Mesorhizobium onobrychidis: one gene and its partners. The protein of the gene in region 3 binds, or shares a complex with, the protein of the main gene of each other region. Links are inferred from orthologs where the notes say so. Each region holds a gene or a part of one and is shown on either strand. Other genes may lie near its edges. The genes, in order: IHQ72_RS24850, ccmE and ccmB.

Region 1 (6,390 bases), 4.1 Mb from region 3 along the record:
GCGGGAACCTGGGTCGTCGAAGCGCCGAAGCGCACGCTGATGGAGGATCTGTCGGCAAGACAGGATCCGGTCGCCAAGACTTTTCAGTTCAGCCACGCCCAGCTCGATGCCTATGGCATCGCCGAATTGCACAAGCTGGAGGAAGTGCTTCGCCGCGACGACTATTTCGCGCTGCGGACGGTAGCGGAAACGATCGGACGCAAGATCGGCTCAACGCCGCAGCCGCATGACGCCCGCCCGTTCCTGACGGCCTATTACGGGGATCTCAGGGCGCATCTCGAGCGAAAGCTGCTGCTCGGCAACCGCAGGGCCGACAAGCATCACCGTTAGGGCCGAAAGGCGGCTGCCTTACCCGATCCACTTCTCGTAGTCGGACACCAAGAGGTGCAGCGGCGCGACATCCTCGTCGATGTCCGCGAAGCGGCCGATCGGTTCGCGGAAGACATTGTCGGTGAGATCGTCGTTGACGGTCGACACCTCGCCAATCAGCACATCCTTGCCCTCGGCCCAGAACGCATGCCAGACGCCTGGCAAAAGCGTGACGCTCTCGCCCGGATCGAGCTTCAGCAGCCCGCCCGCCGGCAGCCGGTGGATGGTTCCGTCGACAGGCACCGATACTTCGGCCGTCGGATCGATGCCGCCATCGCGATCGTGCATGAACAGTTCCAGCACCAGCTTGCCGCCACCACGATTGATGATGTCTTCGGCCTTGATGTTGTGGCGATGCATTGGCGACAGCTGATCCTTGCGCGAGATCATGATCTTTTCGGCATAGAGCATGCCCATGCCCTTCTTCATGTCCTCGTAGCGACCGTTGCGAACGGTGAACAGGAAGAGGCCGAGCTCGTCGAACTTGCCCTGGCCGTAGTCGGTGATATCCCAGCCGAGCCGGGAGGAGAAGATGGCCGACGAATCCTGCCGGCGCGCCTTCATCTGTTCCGGGGTCCAATAGGCGAAGCGCGGCATGATGTAGCCGAACGAACGGATGAAGGCATCGGCGTCGCGGATGATATCATTGATGGTGGAGCGTTTCATGGTCGTGGTTTCCTTCCCGTCGGCCTAGGCGATCTCCAAACCGAATAGCCGAACGCCGATGCGGTGTCGACGTAAACCGCATGAGTTGGCCTCATGACATCCGCTTCGATCAAGGTCATAACGGCAACCAGTTTCCTGATGGTGGCATTCCATGCTGAGCATAGACGACCTCGACACGCTGGCGATCCTGATCGATGTCGACCGCGCCGAAGCCAATATCGCGCGGGCGCAGGCCCACGCCGACCGCCAAGGGCTGAAGCTCAGGCCGCATATCAAGACCCACAAACTGCCTTACTGGGCAAAGAAGCAGATCGCAGCCGGTGCGGTCGGCATCACCTGCCAGAAGATCGGTGAAGCCGAGGTGATGGCCGAGGCCGGCCTCACCGACATTTTTCTGCCTTACAACATTCTGGGCAGGGCCAAGCTGGAGCGCCTCAAGGCGCTGCACGGCCGTGTGACGCTGTCGGTGACATCAGACAGCATGGAAACGCTTAACGGACTCGACGCCACCTTCACCGATCGAGGCCAGCCGCTACAGGTACTGGTGGAATGCGACACCGGCATGGGCCGCTGCGGCGTCCAGTCGGCCAGCGAGGCGGTCGCATTGGCCAGAGAGATCGACAAGGCCAAGGGGCTCGCCTTCGGCGGGCTGATGACCTATCCGGCGGCAGGCCGCGCTGCCGAGGCCGAGGCGTGGCTCGACGATGCGCGCAACGCGCTCGCCGCGTCCGGCCTCGCCTGCCAACGCATCTCCAGCGGCGGCACGCCGGATATGTGGCGCTCGAGCGAGGCTTCCGTCGTCACCGAGTACCGCCCCGGCACCTACATCTATCTCGACCGCTACCAGGTCGCCAAGGGCGTCGGAAGCCTCGACGATTGCGCGCTGACGGTGCTGTCGACGGTGGTCAGCCATCCGACGCCGACACGGGCCATCCTCGATGCCGGCAGCAAGGCCTTGTCCAGCGACACGCTGGGGCTGGCCGATTTCGGCGAATTGCTGGGCGTTCCGGGCGCTATCGTCACCAGCCTCAGCGAAGAGCACGGCAACGTCACGCTTTCCGGCGACGCCCGGCTGCGTATCGGCGAGCGCGTGCGCGTCGCGCCCGACCATTGCTGCGTCGTCACCAATCTGTTCGACGAGGTGCATCTGATCGCCGCAGAACGGGTGCTGGAGACGCTGCCGGTGGCGGCGCGCGGCCGCATGGGGTGAGAAGCGGTCCGCGGAGCGGACGGAAAGCCAATTGCTTGGCTTTTCGAGCTTCGAACCCCCCGGGCCTGCGAAGGGCCGGGCAAATCTGAAATTAGTCAAGCTGATTGCCGTTCTGCCTGCCTCGCCGCAACACGGCGCATGGAAATGACCCGGCGACGTCGGATTTCCGTGCGCATCGCCATCAGATGCAGCGCGAAAAACAGCAAGGTAAAGCCCAGAGCCATTACCAGCAACGGCCGCAACAGGCTGGGATCGATGGTCGGCCCGCCGAGCCGGAACACCGAAGCCGGTTGATGCAGCGTGTTCCACCAGTCGACCGAGAATTTGATGATCGGGATGTTGATGAAGCCGACCAAGGTGATGATTGCGGCGGCCCAGGCGGCGCGCGCCGCATCGTCGAGTGCCCGCGTCAGTGCGATGATGCCGAGATACATCAGAAACAGCACGAACACCGACGTCAGCCGCGCGTCCCACACCCACCAGGTGCCCCACATCGGCTTGCCCCAGATCGAACCGGTGATCAGCGCGAGCGCTGTAAAGACGGCGCCGATGGGTGCCGCCGATTTCAGCGCGACGTCGGCCAGCGGATGGCGCCATACCAGCGTGCCCAACGCGAAAACCGCCATCAGCGTGAAACACATCATGGCCAGCCAGGCGAAGGGCACATGGATATACATGATGCGCACGGTGATGCCTTGCTGGAAATCCTCCGGCGCAGTGAAGCTCATATAGAGCCCGGCGGCCAGGATGAGTGTGGCGATGGTCGCAAGCCACGGCACCACCTTGTCGGCCAAACCGACAAACCGCGTCGGGTTGGCGAAATCCATCCACCCGCTGAGGCGTGAAGTCAGGTCACTCATGCGGCTTTACATAAACCGACGACGCGTTTGGGGCAATCGAGTGGCGGTGTCGCAGGTGGGGCGTTCCCTTCTCCCCCTGTGGGAGAAGGTGGATTGGCGCGCAGCGCCAAGACGGTTGAGGGGTGCTGGACGGAGCGAGGCCGGCGCCAAGCTGGAACACCCCTCATCCGACCGAGCTTCGCTCGGCCACCTTCTCCCACAAGGGGAGAAGGGCGAGCCTGGCCGCTCAGGCGGCCTCGTCCGTGATGGTGCGGCTGAGGCGGCGGACTTCCTCGTCGTTGAGCAGGCCGCCGGCGCGCAGCAGGCTGGCGAAGCGGCCATTGCGCATCGACAATTCGGCGAACCCACCCATTTCGACCACCTTGCCCTTGTCCATGAACACGACCAGATCGGCATCGCGAACGGTGGTCAGGCGGTGGGCGATGATGAAGGTGGTGCGGCCGCGACGCAATTCGTCGATCGCTTCCTTGACGCGGTCTTCCGTCTCGACGTCAAGCGCGCTGGTCGCTTCATCGAGCACCAGGATGGGCGAATCCTTCAGAACGGCGCGCGCGATCGCGATACGCTGGCGCTCGCCGCCCGAAAGCTGTCCGCCGCGTTCGCCGACGACCGTATCGTAGCCGTTGCTCTTCGACAGGATGAAATCCTGCGCGGCAGCGGCGTTGGCGGCGGCGTGGACCTCATCATAGGTCGCCTCGGCGCGCCCGACCCGGATATTGTCCTCGATCGAGCGGTTGAGCAGGCCCGCATCCTGGAAAACGGTGGCGATCGAGTGGCGCAGCGACTTGCGGGTCACCGTGCGGGTATCGATGCCATCGATCAGGATACGGCCGCTCGACGGCGCAAAGACGCGCTGCAAAAGATTGATGAGCGTGGTCTTGCCTGCGCCCGTCGGACCGACGATGGCCACGGTCTGGCCGGCATGGACCTCGAATGACACGTCGTTCACGCCCTGCCCCGAATTGGCGAATTCGAAGCTGACGTTTTCAAAACGCACATGACCAGTGACGTTGACCAGGTCACGCAACCCGTCCGGCTCGGCGGCGTCGGCCGCGGAGTCCTCAAGGCGATAAAATTCCTCGAGCTTGGCCCTGGCTTCCGAAATCTGGTTGGCGAAGGCCGACATCTGGTCGAGCCGGGCAATCAGCAGCGTGGCAAAGCCGGTAAAGGCGATGACGTCACCGATACGCAATTGGCCATGCATGACCAGATAGGAGCCGATCAACAGCACGACCATCATCGAAATGGTCGACGACAGGCGGTGCAGAGCGTTGGCCAGTGCCCACCAGTCGAGCACCGGATACTGGGCATCAAGCAGATTCTTGACATAACGCTTCAAGGCGTCGGTCTCGTGGCCGATGCGATTGTAGCTCTGCAGCACGGCGACATTGCTGACCGAGTCGCTCACATGTGCGAACACTTGGTGAAAGTGCCGTTCCACGGACGCCTGGCCTTCCCTGGTACGACGCATCACCAGCCGCCCGATCCCGACGTACAGCGCGCCCAGCGCCAGCAGGACCATCGACATGCGAATATCCATGCTGAGCGCCGTCGGCACCAGCAGAACCAGTGCGACAACGGTGGACAAATGCTGCCTCATGAACTCGAGCCAGAGACTGAACAAGGTCTCGACCGCGCGCAGAAGCGTATGCAGGGAATTGGAGGTGCCGCGCTGATGATGCCAAGCAAGCGGCATGGTGATCACGCGCTCGAATGACTGGCAAAGCACCTCGCTGCGCCGTGCATGGGCAAAGCGGTCAGCGCCGCGCGCCACCAGAACGAAGGCGACGACGTTGAAGACGCCGATACCGGCCCATACGGCGAGCGTCGAAAAGACCGAGCCGCCGTCCGAAATAGCATCGATCACCCGTCCGAACATGATCGGCTCAAGGATGGCGATAATGGCAAGCGCGACATTCGCTCCGCAGATAAACGCTACGCGTTTCCTGTCGGCGGCGAGATAACCAAGCGCTCTCCAGTAGATCTGCAGAAGGGACACTTCAGCTACTCCGGCAAATTGTTATTGTGCACTGCATCATTTTCTGACTCGTACCTGTTGACGTGTCGCGAAACAATGCTCGTGTACCTCTTCAGTTCCCAATTCGCGAACAAAAGATGGCGACGCTGCGAAATCTGTCGTGATCACCTAACGGTTTGAGAAAAAAGGTAAAATGTCAGCCTTGCGGCAGAATCGTGGCAGGCTGCAAGCACTGCCGCAATTTTAATCAGCAACTGGTTATGTACGGATCACAAAAGCCTGCATCGGCTTTTTGGAGAGCTCATGCGCAATAGAATTTCTAGAGCACGCTTAAACAATGAGCGCCCCCAAGACGTGCAAAGACGCTCCAAATCCTTGAAACTACGCCGGTATCCTGACGACCACCTCAGTCTTGTCGCCGGCTTTCGGTTCGAAAGACGACGCCTTCGTCTTTTTACCATCTACCTCAAGCGAGATGGCTTTGACCTTGGCGTCGCGGACAACGCGAACCCTGAGTTCGGCCCCCAGCACCCTGAGCGTTGCTGTATAACCATCCCAATGGCTGGGGAGTTTCGGCCTGAACTGGATGCGCTCGCCCCTGCGCTCAATGCCGAGGATGCCCTCGACCGCCGCGCGGTAAAGCCAGCCGGCCGAGCCGGTATACCAGGTCCAGCCGCCGCGGCCGCCCTTGCCTTGCCCGGCGTAGACGTCGGCCGCGACGACATAAGGCTCGACGCGGTAGTGCTCGGCAGCGGCTTCGTCGAGCGCGTGGTTGACCGGGTTGAGCATCGAGAGACAGCGGTAGGCGTCGTCGGTGCGCCCCATTTCGGCGAGCGCAATGACGAACCATGTCGCCGCGTGGGTGTACTGGCCGCCGTTTTCACGGACACCCGGCGGGTAGCTCTTGATGTAGCCTGGGTTCTGTTCCGTCCTGGAGAAGGGCGGGGTGAAAAGCTTGACGATCTTGAGCTCGTCGTCGACGAGCATTTTCAATGCCTGCTGCATCGCCGTCGTCGACCGCGCCGGATCGCCCTCTCCCGACAGCACGCTCCACGACTGGGCAATCGAGTCGATCTTGCACTCCTGCGAACCGCGCGACCCCAGCGGCGTGCCGTCGTCGAAACTGCCGCGACGATACCATTCACCATCCCAGGCGGTGCTTTCCAACGCCCGCTTCAGCACGTCGGCGTGTTTTGTCCAGGCTTGCGCACGCTTGGTATCGCCTTCCGCCTTGGCGACAGGTGCAAAGTCTCCCAGCGTCTTCAGCAGGAACCAGCCCAGCCAGACGCTCTCGCCCTTTCCGTGCT
Region 2 (6,328 bases), 4.4 Mb from region 3 along the record:
CCGGGCGGTCAGCACGATGAAAATCCCGCCGGCAAGGAGCAGAAGGACCGGCGTGCCCCAGAGCAACGCATTGCGCAGGCTGAAGCGCGGCTTCAACAGCACGAACTCGCCGTAGCGGGAAACGATGTAGTCGATCACCTGCCGGTCGGTGTCGCCGGCGACGAGGCGCTGGCGCACCAGCACGCGCAGGTCGCGGGCAAGGTCAGCATCGGATTCGTCGATCGACTGGTTCTGGCAAACCATGCAGCGCAGCTCCTCCGAAAGCGTCCGCGCCCGCGCCTCGAGCGCCGGGTCGGCCAGAACCTCGTCGGGCTTCACCGCAAGTGCGGCGCCGGCAAACAACAGCGTCAGCAGCAGGATCAGCGAGGCCAGCGAAAATCTTGCGGTCATGGCAGGCTCGCGGAAGGCACGGCGCCCGTCGACTTGCGGCGGCGGGACGGTGCCCCGACGCGCAGGCGCCGGTCCATGAGCGACATCGCAGCACCTGTCATCATGATAAGGGCACCACCCCAGATCAGCGTCACCAGCGGCTTCCACCACAGCCGCACCACGACAGAGCCGTCTGGCCCCTCGTCGCCAAGCGAGAGGTAGAGCTGGCTGAATCCAATCGTCTTGATACCGGACTCGGTCGTCGTCATCTGCCGGACCGGATAGGAGCGCTTGGCCGAGGTGATTACGGCGGTAGTGTTTCCACCAGCGCCGAGCAGGGCGAAGCGGCCACGATCCTCGCTGTAATTAGGCCCCTGGGCTGGATAGAGCCCTTCGAAGCGCAGCATGTGGCCGGACAGTTGCACGGTCTCGCCTGCATGCATCGACAGGATCTTCTCGGTGCCGAAGCAAAGTGTGCCGACGATGCCCAGCGTCGTCAGCCCGAGGCCGAGATGGGCGAGCGCGGTGCCGAAAACCGAACGCGGCAGGCCGGCGAAGCGCCTGAGCATGACGCCGGGCGCGACAGTGCCAAAGCCGCACTTGACGGCAACATCGGTGAGCGCGCCGCAGATCAGCCAGAATGCCAGGCCGACGCCAAGTGCTGCGAACACCGACGCGCCGTCGATGAACAAGGCCGTCACCAGCACGGCCAGAAGCGCTGCGGCGAAGGCCGCCATCAGGCGCTGGGCGACGGCGAAAATGTCGCCGCGTTTCCAGGCCAGCAGCGGCCCGAACGGGACCACGACCAATAGCGGCACCATCAGCGGGCCGAATGTCAGGTTAAAGAACGGTGCGCCGACCGAAATCTTGTCGGCTGAAACGGCCTCGACCGCCAGCGGATAAAGCGTGCCGATCAGCACGGTGGCGGTGGCCGTGGTCAGGAACAGATTGTTGAGGACCAGCGCCCCTTCGCGCGAGATCGGATGAAACAGGCCACCGGCCGTCAACCTCGAGGCGCGAAAGGCGAACAGCGCCAACGATCCGCCGATGAACAGCGTCAGGATGCTGAGAATAAACACGCCGCGCGTCGGATCGGTGGCGAAGGTGTGGACGGAGGTGAGCACGCCGGAGCGCACCAGGAAGGTGCCGAGCAGCGACAGCGAGAAGGTCAGGATCGCCAGCAACAGCGTCCAGATCTTCAAGGCCGAGCGTTTTTCCATGACGATCGCCGAATGGAGCAGCGCCGTGCCCGCCAGCCATGGCATGAAGGAGGCGTTCTCGACCGGATCCCAGAACCAGAAACCACCCCAGCCAAGCTCGTAATAGGCCCAGTAGGACCCCATGGCGATGCCGCCGGTCAGGAACATCCAGGCGACCAGCGTCCATGGCCGCACCCAGCGCGCCCAGGACGCGTCGATGCGGCCTTCGATGAGGGCGGCGACCGAGAAGGAAAAGCAGATCGAGAAGCCGACATAGCCGAGATAGAGCAGCGGCGGATGGATGGCGAGGCCGAGATCCTGCAGGATCGGATTGAGATCGCGGCCCTCGATCGGCGCCGGATTGAGCCTGGCGAACGGGTTCGACGTCGCCAGGATGAACAGGAAAAAGGTGGCGCCGATCGCCCCTTGCACGGCCAGCACGTTGGCTCGAAGCGTCGCGGGAAGATTGCTGCCAAAAGCCGCGACGAGTGCGCCGAAAAAGGTCAGGATCAGCACCCAGAGCAGCATCGAGCCCTCGTGATTGCCCCAGGTGCCGGTGATCTTGTAGATCAGCGGCTGCAGCGAATGCGAGTTGTCCCAGACGTTGGCCACCGAAAAATCGGACGTTGCATAGGCTATCGCCAGCGCCGCGAAGGACAGAGCGGTCAAGGCAAAGCCGGTCACCGCGACCGGACCGCCGACGGCCATCATCTTCTGGTTGTTCATGCACGCGCCGAACATCGGCACCAGCGTCTGCACCAAAGACAGCGCGAACGCCAGGACCAGCGCGAAATGTCCGGTTTCAACCATTGTGGCCAAGCCCGCCAGGTTTTTGTTTTGCCGCAGGATCTTGCCGCAAAACCGAGGGACACTTTTGCGGAACCTGCTTAGTCACTCTTGCTCTCCTGCCACACGCCCTTGGATTTGAGGCTCTCGGCCACCTCCTTGGGCATGTAGTTCTCGTCGTGTTTGGCCAGCACGCTGTCGGCGACGAAGACGCCGTCCGGGCGAAACGTGCCTTCAGTGATGACGCCCTGCTCCTCGCGGAAAAGGTCGGGAAGAATGCCGGTGTAGGTGACCTTGACCTGCTTCTGGTTGTCGGTCACCGAAAAGGCGACGGTGGCCCCCTGACCGCGCTCGATCGTACCTTTTTCGACGAGGCCGCCGAGCCTGATACGCTGCCCGGGCTGCAGGCTGGCGTTGGTCAGATCGGCGGGCATGTAGAAGTAGGAGGCCTTCTGGCCGAGCGCGTAGAAGGTCAGACCGGTGGCGGCACCGAGAAAGGCCAACCCTCCGGCGACCACCGACAGTCTTTTCTGCTTGCGCGTCATGTTTTACTCCGTCGCCGTCAGGCCAAGCGAGACGGCAAAGGCGGTGAATTTCTTCGCTTCCTCACTATCGGAGCCAAAAACGGCGATACCGCGATTGAGCGCGTCGCGTGCTTGATCGGCCTTGCCCAGCACGACATAGGAACGAATAAGCTGCATCCATCCTTCCGCATCGCGCGGGTTTTGCCGAAGTCTTTCATCAAGTCCCGCAACCATGGTGTTGATCATCGCTTCCCTATCCTGCGGCGACATCGACGAGGCGGCATCGACATCCCCGGCGTCCGGGCCTTCTGCAGGCACTCCCGAAGCCACGCTCCGCCTGGCGGATTGGGCCAGTGCCTGCTCGACGGCGCTGCGCCAAGGCGAGTCCTGCGGCAAGGCCGCGAGCATTTTCTGCCAGCCAGCTGTCGCCTCCTCAATGCGGCCTTCCTGCGCCATGCCCATCGCCAGATAAAAGCTGGCCTTGGGATTTGCCGGATCGAGCTTCAGCGCCGCCTCGAAGGCGGCCTGAGCGTCGGCCGAGACAATGCCGCCCGCTGCGCTGGCGATCGCCTCGCCGAGGCCGGCCTGGCGGGCAGCGCTGTCGCCGTCGAGGCGAATGGCGTTGCGGTACGCCGTCACCGCGTCGGAAAACCGCTGCATGCGCAGATAGACCGGCGCCAGAACATCCCAACCCCTGCCGTCGGACGGATTGGCGGCAAGGTGGGCCTCGGCGCGTGCCACCAGTTCGTCCACCGAACTGTCGGCGGGATTCTTGGCCAGTCGCTCGCTGAGCGGCTGCGACGGCAGCTCGGGCGAGCCGAGCTGGCTGTACAAGCCCCAACTGACCAGCGGAACCGCCAGGACCGCGGCCGTCGCAACCAGCCTGGTCGCCATCGACGGCTGCCGCGCCGCTGCTTTGTCGGCGGCATTGTCCAGGCGAAGGATGCGGCGGGCGATCTCCGCACGCGCCTCTTCGGCCTCCGCCGGCGGGATCAGGCCACGCGCCACGTCCCGGTCAAGCTCGGACAACTGGTCGCGATAGACTTCAAGGTCATGATCGCTGCTCGCTGAACCACCCTTCGGGCCGCCGGCCAGCGGCAGCAGAACCGCCAGGCTTGCACCCAGCGTGAGAATGGCAGCTATGACCCAGAACAGCATGCTTCTTCCAATAACGGCAGAGCCCTGCCCTGCCAACACAGGCGTCCTGCGACGCTTTGACGGCAGGTGCGTCGCATGTCCTTGATTGATGTCAACCGGACCTATCCGGCCGGTCGTTATGTCAGCGGCGTCCAGCTGCCATCGGCGTTGCGGCAAGCGGTTCCGCGCGCGGTGGCGCCGGCAGCGCCGGTAAAGACCGTATGGGTGTATTGCCGGCAGTCCTGCGAGCCGACACGATAGGGCTGGGCGGGCACGACTTCGCCGTAATGCGCCGACCGATCGCTCTTCCATGTCACCTTCTGGCCGCTCGCCGTGTACTCGAGCGCCCTGTATTCCGCTTCCAGCGCCTTGCGCTTTTCCGGATCGCTCAAGCCGGTACCGATGGATCCGCTGACGAGGCCGCCCCCCATGGCGGAAATGATCGTCGTCGCGATCTTGCCGTCACTTGGCGGCGTGGCGGCCGGCTGCGGCGCCACCGTGGGGCCAGAGCTCTTGCCCAGCGTCGTGCAGCCGGAAACGGCCAGCAGTGCGGAAACGAGCGCGACGCGAATCTTCATGCCAACAACCGGTTTTCTTGAGTTAGAGCTGGGCCGCGCCATCGGGGAAGTCGGCGTGGCCATAGTGTCGATGTTTGTCGGAAATTTGGCCGCGGCCGACGGCTCCGGGACCAGTCGACATGCCGCAATATCACGCACCGTCGATCAATGTCGACTGGCCCAGCAAAAGCATAAGTCTAGTGAAGGCTCCGCAATCGAACCACCGCCTTCAACCCGCCCATGCTCGACCGTTCCAGAGCCAGAACGCCTCCATACTCGTTGACCAGGTCGGCGACAATGGCAAGTCCAAGCCCGGTCCCCGGCTTTGTCTCGTCGAGCCGCCGTCCGCGCTTCAGCGCCTCGCGCGCCTTGTCTTCGGGAATGCCCGGGCCGTCATCTTCGATGCTGATCTCGAACAGATTGACAGCACTCTCCTTGCCGACGCCACTCCTCTTGCCGGAGATTGGCGCCACCGACACGGAGACCGCGCTCTTTGCCCATTTCATGGCGTTGTCGAGCAGATTGCCAAGCAATTCTTCCAAATCCTCGCGTTCGCCGGCAAAGACGATATCGACTGCCGGCAGCGAAAGCGAGAGAGCGGTCTGCGGGTTGAGTTTTTGTAGCACGCGCACCATGCGCTGGACCAGCGGCGCCACCGGCGTGCGGTAGACGACGCTGTCGCGTTGCGCCGCAACCCGGGCGCGCTGCAGATAATGGTCAACCTGCTTCTGCATAGAGGCGGCCTGCTCGGCTATGAGCTGGCCCTTGGCGCCGCCGAGCGCCCGCCCCTCATTGATCAGCACCGCCAGCGGCGTCTTCAGCGAATGGGCAAGGTTGCCGACCTGCGTCCGCGAGCGCTCGACGATACGCTTGTTGTTTTCGATCAGCGCGTTGGTCTCGTTGGCGAGCGGCTCGATCTCGGCCGGGAAGCGACCGTCGAGCCTTTGCGCGGTTCCTTCGCGCACCATGGCGAGAGCGTTCCTGACCCGGCGCAATGGCTGCAGGCCCAACAGGATCGCGATGGCGTTGATGGCGATCATGCCGACGCCGAACAGGGAAAGATAGGTCAGCAGGCGACGCTGGAAGGCGCCTATCTCCTGCTCGAGCTCGGTCTTGTTGCCCATGACACGGAAGCGCGCTGCGCGATTTTTCGCGTCGAGAACGAATTCGCTCTCGAACACTTCCAGTTCCTCGCCATCGATGCCTTCTGTCGCATAGCTGCGCTGGAAGCTGGCATTGAAAGGAACCTCGGCGACGCTTGGCGACAGGATCGTCTTGGTCATCGAGGAAGAGTGCAGATCACCGCGCACGCCTTCCGACGCAGGCTCCACCGACCAGTACCAGCCGGAATTCGGCTCCGAGAACCGGAGGTCGCCAAGGTCGGGAGCGCCGGTCAGCGAACCGCCTTCGGACACGCCGACCGAGCCGATCAGGTTGAACAGATGCGCCGACAATAAGCTGTCGAAACCCCGCTCGCTCGCCTGGCGATAAAGGGTCGTGATCAGCGTGAAGATGACAATCAGGGTGAGTATCGCCCAGACCGTGGAAAAGGCGATCACCCGGAACGCCAGCGAACGCGGCCAGAACCGCAGTGAAAGCGGCGTTCTTGCAGTCTGTTTGAGCGGTTCCGCCTTACGCCTCCGGCTCACGCATTCGATAGCCCATGCCGCGAACGGTTTCTATCATGTCGATGCCCATCTTCTTGCGAAGCCGCCCGACAAAGACCTCGATTGTGTTGGAATCGCGGTCGAAATCC
Region 3 (6,407 bases):
CAAATCGCTGCTCGGCTACGTCTTCGATTCGGCCTTCAGCCTCGATGCCGAGGGCTGGAAGAAACTCACCTTCCGCTGGGGCCTGTTTTTCCTGGTTCTGGCCCTTGTCAACGAAGTGGTCTGGCGGAATTTCTCCACCGACGCCTGGGTTACCTTCAAGGTCTGGGGAATCATGCCGATCACGCTTCTTTTCACCTTCAGCCAGATGCCGCTGATCATGCGCCATTCGCTTGAAGGCAAGACCGGAAACGAAGAGAAGGCCGGCAAGTAACGGTTAGGGGGAGGGCATGGAATTCGTCACCACGCGCGAAGAGCTGAGAACGATCTACAAGACGCCTCGGCCGACCGACGGCTCGATCCGCAAGGAACTGACGGCGCTGGATGGCCACAGCCGTTCCTTCATCGGCAAAAGCCCCTTCGTGCTGATCGGCTCCTCCGACGGCGCCGGCAACGCCGATGTGACGCCGAAGGGCGACAAGCCAGGCTTTGCCGCCGTGCTCGACGAGAAGACCATCGCCATCCCCGACCGGCCCGGCAACAACCGGCTCGACACGCTTGAGAACATTCTTCTCAACCCCTCGGTCGGGCTGCTCTTCCTCATCCCGGGCATGAACGAGACGCTGCGCGTCAACGGCGATGCCCGCATCACCATCGATGCGGGCTTGCGCGAGCGGCTCGCAGTCGACGGCAAGGAACCGCAAAGCGTCGTTCTGGTGACAGTCAAGGCCGCCTACATGCACTGCGCCAAGGCTTTCATGCGCTCCGATCTGTGGAAGCCGGAAACCTGGTACGACCGCGCGACGCTGCCGACACTCGGCCAAATCCTGCGCGACCAGTTGGCGCTCGCCGATTCGGCCGAGGCGACCGACCGCTGGCTGGACGACGAATACAAACACACCATGTGGTAGACTTTTTCGGACATGATCCGTCCGAAACACGTCTCGGCCTTCGCCGCCGGCTGACGGCCGCGCCGCAACCATCAAAGGTCGCGGCGAAATTCCTTCAACGTTTGCTGCGCATCGTCTCGACATCGGTCTCGCCAACGAACCAGTCACGCGCAGCGACCTCCTCGAAAACCACCCAGACGTCGTTGCTGGTCAGGCCGGTGGCGCCGGTGATGGCTGCCGTCACCTGGGCAGCGATCGCGGCCTTTTTGCCGGCCGGGTCATCGGCAATCACCTCCTTGACCAGGCGGATGTTCACGAATGGCATGGTGCCCTCCCTTGGATATGCTTGGCGGCCGCTCAAAATGTCTTCGCGCCATTGACCATCAGCCGGACCATGTAGAGCGAGGTCGTGCCGGCGATGTAGAGGCAGTTCAGCTTGTTGCCGCCGAATACGCAATTGGCGACGACTTCCGGCACCTTGATCCTGCCGATCAGCGTCCCGTCAGGATCGTAGCAATGGATGCCGTCGGCGGCACTGGTCCAGATGCGCCCTTGGTCGTCGAGCCTGAAGCCATCGAACAGGCCAGCCGTGCAGTCGGCGAAGACCTTTCCGCCGGAGACCTTCTTGCCACCCTCGTCGACATTGAACACCCGCATATGCGCCGGATTCTCAGCGCCATGCGTGCGGCCGGTATCGACGACATAGAGCTTGCTCTCGTCGAGCGAGAAGGCGAGCCCGTTGGGCCTGACCATGTCGATGATCACCGCGTCGATCTCGCCGGTACCGGGATCGGCCCGGTAGACATGGCAAGCGCCGATCTCACTCTCGGCCTTGTCGCCCTCATAATCCGTATCGATGCCGTAGGTCGGGTCGGTGAACCAGATCGAACCATCGGACTTGACCACCGCATCGTTGGGCGAGTTCAGCCGCTTGCCGCGCCATTTGTCGGCGATGGTGGTGATCGAGCCGTCATGCTCGGTGCGGCTGACCCGCCGGCCCGAATGCTCGCAGCTGACCAGCCGGCCCTGCCGGTCGACGGTGTTGCCGTTGGAATTGCCCGACGGCTGCCGGAACACGCTGACGCTGCCGTCGGTCTCGTCATAGCGCAGCATGCGGTTGTTGGGTATGTCGGACCACACCACATAACGGCCGGCCGCGAACCAGGCCGGCCCTTCCGCCCACCGGCATCCGGTGAACAGCTTGTCCACCTGTGCGTTGCCGTTGAACAGCCGCGCAAAGCGTGGATCGAGAATTTCGTAGTGTTCGGCGGCCATGGTTTCCTCCCGGTCATGCAAATCGTAGTGCCGGCGCGATCAAGCCAGCCGGAGATCGATATGGCAAGGTCGTTGAATCGGTCTCACCGCATCTTGAGACATCGGGGCAATACGCGGCAAGGCCGCCCTTGCTCAAATGACGGGCCCTAAATGACGGCGCTCATGCGCCGTTAACCGGCTATGCGCTCAGTGCAATGGTGCATTGCAACATCTTCTTTTTGCAACGCACCATAACTATGTCATCCTTCATATCGATCAGGGAGGAACAACCTGCCGCAACAATGCGGCACAGAAGGAACCTCGCTATGATTCTCGACAGCCTCATGAGCCGGGCTCGCGCCAGCATCGCCAAGCGCCGGCAATACAATCGCCTCGTCGCCGAAATCGACAATTTTTCCAGCCGCGATCTGGCCGACATGCGCGCCGATCGCAGCGAAATGCTCTATCAGGTCCACAAGCAGATCTACGGCTGAGTTCGGCGTTCGATCCCGAACCGAAGGTCAGCGCAGCAAAAATTGCAGATCGGGCTTAGCCGATCCATTCGATCCAGCGGCCGTGGTAATCGCAATGGGCCAGACGGCGCGTCTCGCCGCCCGGCCATAGAGTGAGGCTGAGTACCGCCCACTGCTTCGTGGGATCGCGCGGCTCCATCCTCAGCCTTGCGATAGGCGCAGCGGCCGTGGCCTGTCTGCCCGCCTGCTCCAGCGTGGCGATGATGGCATCCTTGGTCGCCAGCGGCAGGTATTGCCACATGATCGAATGATAGAGCACGAAGGCGCCGCCCTGCTGCCGTGCAGCCAATGCCTTCTCGACAAAATCCGCCGCGTCCGCTTTGACAAGCAGCGGTGGAAATTTCTCGGCAAGTGACAGCCCGGCGTCGAGCCGGGCCAGCCGCGCTGCCTGATCGGCCCAGACATAAGACCGAAGCCGTAACCGCGCCGCTGCGTCGGCGAGATCGACCGGCGCGATGTCGCAGCCGGCGCGATGGCGGACGTCGATCGCTCCACCAAGCGGAACAGCGCGGCCGCGCGCCTCCGGCGCCAACCGGACGGGGGAGGCCGGGTCGCCCCACTCGGCATCGCCGTAGCGATAGTGAAAGCTGTCGAACAGGAGATTGAGCCCGGCGCTGGCGCCGATCTCGCACAGATCCAGCGGCAGGCCGGTTTCCCGCGCGACCGTCAGAAATCCAGGCAGCAGCATCGCCGACCGGGCGATTTCATTGGTCTGCGGCGCGCCGGCGAGGCCAGCGACGATCCGCTCGTCGGATCGCGCAATTGCTTCCGGCAGCACCGCCGCGATCTCATCTTCGCTTGTTTGGTTGGGCGGATAAAGTTGTGTCAGTCGCTCATCCGCACCCGTCAGGACCAACGCATGCAGCGTGCCGCAGAGCCGCAATGAGAGGCCGTCAGCGCGCGCGTCGCCCGGCCAGCCGAGTACCGCCTGCCCGGTCCTGGTGTTTGCGTCGAGAACTTTGGCCAGCGCACGGCATAATTTCGCGGTGAACGGCGAGCCAAGTCCATCGCAGGCTTTCGCCTGGGCCAGAAAATGATCGCGCATGTCTTGTTCATCCATCGCGTTTCCGGTGTGTCAGCCCGGCGCGGCCAGCGCCTTTTCGATCTCCGGCAAAAGCAGCGTCTGCGCCGAGCCTGGCGTCAGCGGGCCGACATGCTTGTAGGCGATCTTGCCGTTTTTGCCGATGACGAAGGTTTCCGGCACGCCGTAGACGCCCCAGTCGATCGCCGCGCGCCCCGCCGCGTCGACGCCGATCGCCTGGAACGGGTTGCCGAGATCGCCGAGGAACCGGCGAGCGTTTTCCGGCTGGTCCTTATAGTTGAGCGCGGCAATGACGAAGCGCCTGTCCTGCGACAGGGCCAGCAGCACCGGATGTTCGTCACGGCATGGCCCGCACCAGGACGCAAAGACGTTGACCAGCGTGACCTTGCCGGCGAACTGCTTGGAATCGAGCCCCGGCAAATTCATGCCCTCCAGCGCCGGCAGATTGGTCTGCGGCGCGGGCAGGCCGATCAGCGCCGATGGCACTTCCGACGTGTCGCGACCGGACAGCAGCTGCGTCAGGAACAGCCCCGCCAGCCCGAGGAAAATCAGCAACGGCAAAAGCACGATCAGGCGCCGCCCGCGCGCCGGCGTTTTGGTCTCCATGCTCATGGCTTGGCTGCCTTGTCGGAACGTCGCCGCACGCCGGACGCTTCCAGTTCGGCGAGGTCCCTCTTGCGTGCCCGCTGGTCGAGAAGAATCCAGCCGATCAGCCCGGCCAGAACCACGGCCGTGATGGCATAGGCAGCGGCCACATAGAGCGCATGCACGCTCATATGCGTCGCTCCGCCGGCGCAAAACCTTCCAGCCGGACCATTCCGCTTCGTTCGAACATGCCTTCCCTTAACCTTGCGCCATCGGCTTCGCAATTGACAGCAGCGCCGCAGCCCTTGACGCCATGCAACCACGAATGATGGCCGGCCACATCAATCCGTTCCATGGCGCAGCGCCAATGCTGCCGCAACCGGCCCCAGCACGGCAAGAAACAAGGTCAGCGCGGCGAGAATGAGGAAAGGCTGCAGGAACGGATCGGGGTTCGCCACCGCGCCATGGCTTGCCGAGACGCCAAAGATCAGCACGGGAATGGTCAGCGGCAACACCAGCACCGAGATCAGCAGCCCGCCGCGCGGCAGCGCCACCGCCACCGCCGCACCGGCCGCCCCGATGAAGGTGATCGCCGGCGTGCCGACCAGGAGGGTCAGCGCCGTGGCGCCGATGCCGATCGGCTCCATATTCATGAACAGGCCGAGCAAGGGTGCCGCGATGACCAGCGGCAGCACGCTTCCCGCCCAATGCGCCAGGCATTTCGTCAGCACGGTCAGCGCCAGCATCTGCCGGTCGTCGCCGAGCACCAGCAGATCGAGCGAGCCGTCTTCGCGGTCGGCCTGGAACAATCGGTCGAGACCGAGCAGGCAAGCAAGCAAGGCGCCGATCCACAGGATCGCCGGGCCGATGCGGGCGAGCAGATTGAGGTCCGGTCCGACGCCGAAGGGGATCGTGGCGATCACCGCGAGAAAGAAGATCACGCCGGTCAGCGCCCCGCCGCCGGCCCGGATATGCAGGCGGATATCGCGCAGGAAGAGGGACCACATTACGATGCGGTCCCTTGTTGGTGGCAAGGCGAAATGTGGAGTTCCTTCGCGCCCCCCTCTGTCCTACCGGACATCTCCCCCACTTGGGGGGAGATTGGCAGCTCGGGCGCCCCATTTATCCTTGCAACGTTGGCAATTGACGAAGGCCGGGCCGACGGCCAATCTCCCCCCAAGTGGGGGAGATGTCCGGCAGGACAGAGGGGGGCGCCGTGGAGCACCGACATCAAACGGCCTCCCCCATCCTCAATTCCTTCGCCCCCCCAAGCCCCAGCGGCAGATGCGTCGCCGCGACGATGATGCCCCCGTCTTCAAGATGCTTCCGCATCAGCATGGCGAATCGCTTTTCCGAAGCCTTGTCCAGCCCGGCCGTCGGCTCGTCGAGCAGCCACAGCGGTCGCCGGCTGACCAGCAATTTTGCGATCGCCGCGCGGCGGCGTTGCCCGGTGGAGAGATAGCCGAACGGCAGATGGCCGATACCATCAAGCCCGACCGTTTCCAGCGCCTCTTCAGCGCTCAAAAAATCCGCGCCCAAAAAATCGCGCCAGAAGCGCAGATTTTCCGCCACGCTCAGCGCCGTCTTCATCGCGTTCTGGTGGCCGAGATAATGGCAGGCCGAGGCGACCGACGGAAAATCCTTACCGCCACCTTCGAGAAGCAAACGGCCTGCCGCCACCGGCAGCAGCCCGGCAACTACCCTGAGCAGCGTCGATTTCCCCGCGCCGTTCGGCCCGGTGACGATCAGCGCCTGGCCTTTTTCCAGGGCAAAACCGATGCCGGAAAAAATCGTCTCGCCGCCGCGTTCGCCGCCCAGATTTTCGGCGATCAGCCGCATTCCATGCCTGTCCCGAAAACATCGCGCCACGGCAGCTGCCGCATCGCACAAAATAGCCTTTCGACTGTCTAGAACTATTCCAGGAAATTCTCTATATCCGGGTCATCCGTGCCAGCGGTCGGCACGGGAAGCGAATTAGCGCCGAACCAGCGCACGCGCCGCCTTGAACGGCTCGGGTTGGCTGGGAACGGACAGCGGAAATGGCCGTACCCGCACCTTTGCGCTTGCATGCCATCGGCGTCCGTTCCCTTTCAGGCTGAACAGACA

Evidence for each region.
Region 1: the proteins of ccmB (region 3) and IHQ72_RS24850 are in contact, whole or in part, in a solved structure (PDB 8CE8), measured with the Escherichia coli proteins. The link is inferred for Mesorhizobium onobrychidis from one-to-one orthologs.
Region 2: the proteins of ccmB (region 3) and ccmE are in contact, whole or in part, in a solved structure (PDB 8CE8), measured with the Escherichia coli proteins. The link is inferred for Mesorhizobium onobrychidis from one-to-one orthologs.

The regions. Positions count from the first base shown.
Region 1 is NZ_CP062229.1:4,987,026-4,993,415, forward strand. Bases 1,224-4,138 are described here. They hold IHQ72_RS24850 (heme ABC transporter permease), read right to left. Parts: upstream 3,106-4,138; coding sequence 2,341-3,105; downstream 1,224-2,340. Other genes in these bases: IHQ72_RS24845 (D-TA family PLP-dependent enzyme), read left to right, coding at 1,224-2,245; IHQ72_RS24855 (glucan ABC transporter ATP-binding protein/ permease), read right to left, coding at 3,332-4,138. Outside these bases: IHQ72_RS24835 (RDD family protein), read left to right, coding at 1-330; IHQ72_RS24840 (D-lyxose/D-mannose family sugar isomerase), read right to left, coding at 349-1,035; more of IHQ72_RS24845, read left to right, coding at 1,187-1,223; more of IHQ72_RS24855, read right to left, coding at 4,139-5,104; IHQ72_RS24860 (glycoside hydrolase family 94 protein), read right to left, coding at 5,465-6,390. UniProt on the Escherichia coli protein: Required for the export of heme to the periplasm for the biogenesis of c-type cytochromes.
Region 2 is NZ_CP062229.1:5,342,016-5,348,343, forward strand. Bases 1,178-4,030 are described here. They hold ccmE (cytochrome c maturation protein CcmE), read right to left. Parts: upstream 2,900-4,030; coding sequence 2,456-2,899; downstream 1,178-2,455. Other genes in these bases: IHQ72_RS26620 (heme lyase CcmF/NrfE family subunit), read right to left, coding at 1,178-2,378; ccmI (c-type cytochrome biogenesis protein CcmI), read right to left, coding at 2,903-4,030. Outside these bases: IHQ72_RS26615 (cytochrome c-type biogenesis protein), read right to left, coding at 1-390; more of IHQ72_RS26620, read right to left, coding at 387-1,177; more of ccmI, read right to left, coding at 4,031-4,036; IHQ72_RS26635 (RT0821/Lpp0805 family surface protein), read right to left, coding at 4,153-4,593; IHQ72_RS26640 (ATP-binding protein), read right to left, coding at 4,770-6,221; IHQ72_RS26645 (response regulator transcription factor), read right to left, coding at 6,205-6,328. UniProt on the Escherichia coli protein: Heme chaperone required for the biogenesis of c-type cytochromes. Transiently binds heme delivered by CcmC and transfers the heme to apo-cytochromes in a process facilitated by CcmF and CcmH.
Region 3 is NZ_CP062229.1:921,750-928,156, reverse strand. Bases 3,476-6,407 are described here. They hold ccmB (heme exporter protein CcmB), read right to left. Parts: upstream 5,309-6,407; coding sequence 4,643-5,308; downstream 3,476-4,642. Other genes in these bases: ccmA (heme ABC exporter ATP-binding protein CcmA), read right to left, coding at 5,532-6,140; ccmD (heme exporter protein CcmD), read right to left, coding at 4,325-4,492; IHQ72_RS04385 (DsbE family thiol:disulfide interchange protein), read right to left, coding at 3,750-4,328; IHQ72_RS04390 (DUF2332 domain-containing protein), read right to left, coding at 3,476-3,734. In the rest of the region: IHQ72_RS04415 (septation protein A), read left to right, coding at 1-271; IHQ72_RS04410 (pyridoxamine 5'-phosphate oxidase family protein), read left to right, coding at 288-908; IHQ72_RS04405 (tautomerase family protein), read right to left, coding at 1,003-1,212; IHQ72_RS04400 (SMP-30/gluconolactonase/LRE family protein), read right to left, coding at 1,245-2,162; IHQ72_RS04395 (hypothetical protein), read left to right, coding at 2,468-2,635; more of IHQ72_RS04390, read right to left, coding at 2,691-3,475. UniProt on the Escherichia coli protein: Required for the export of heme to the periplasm for the biogenesis of c-type cytochromes.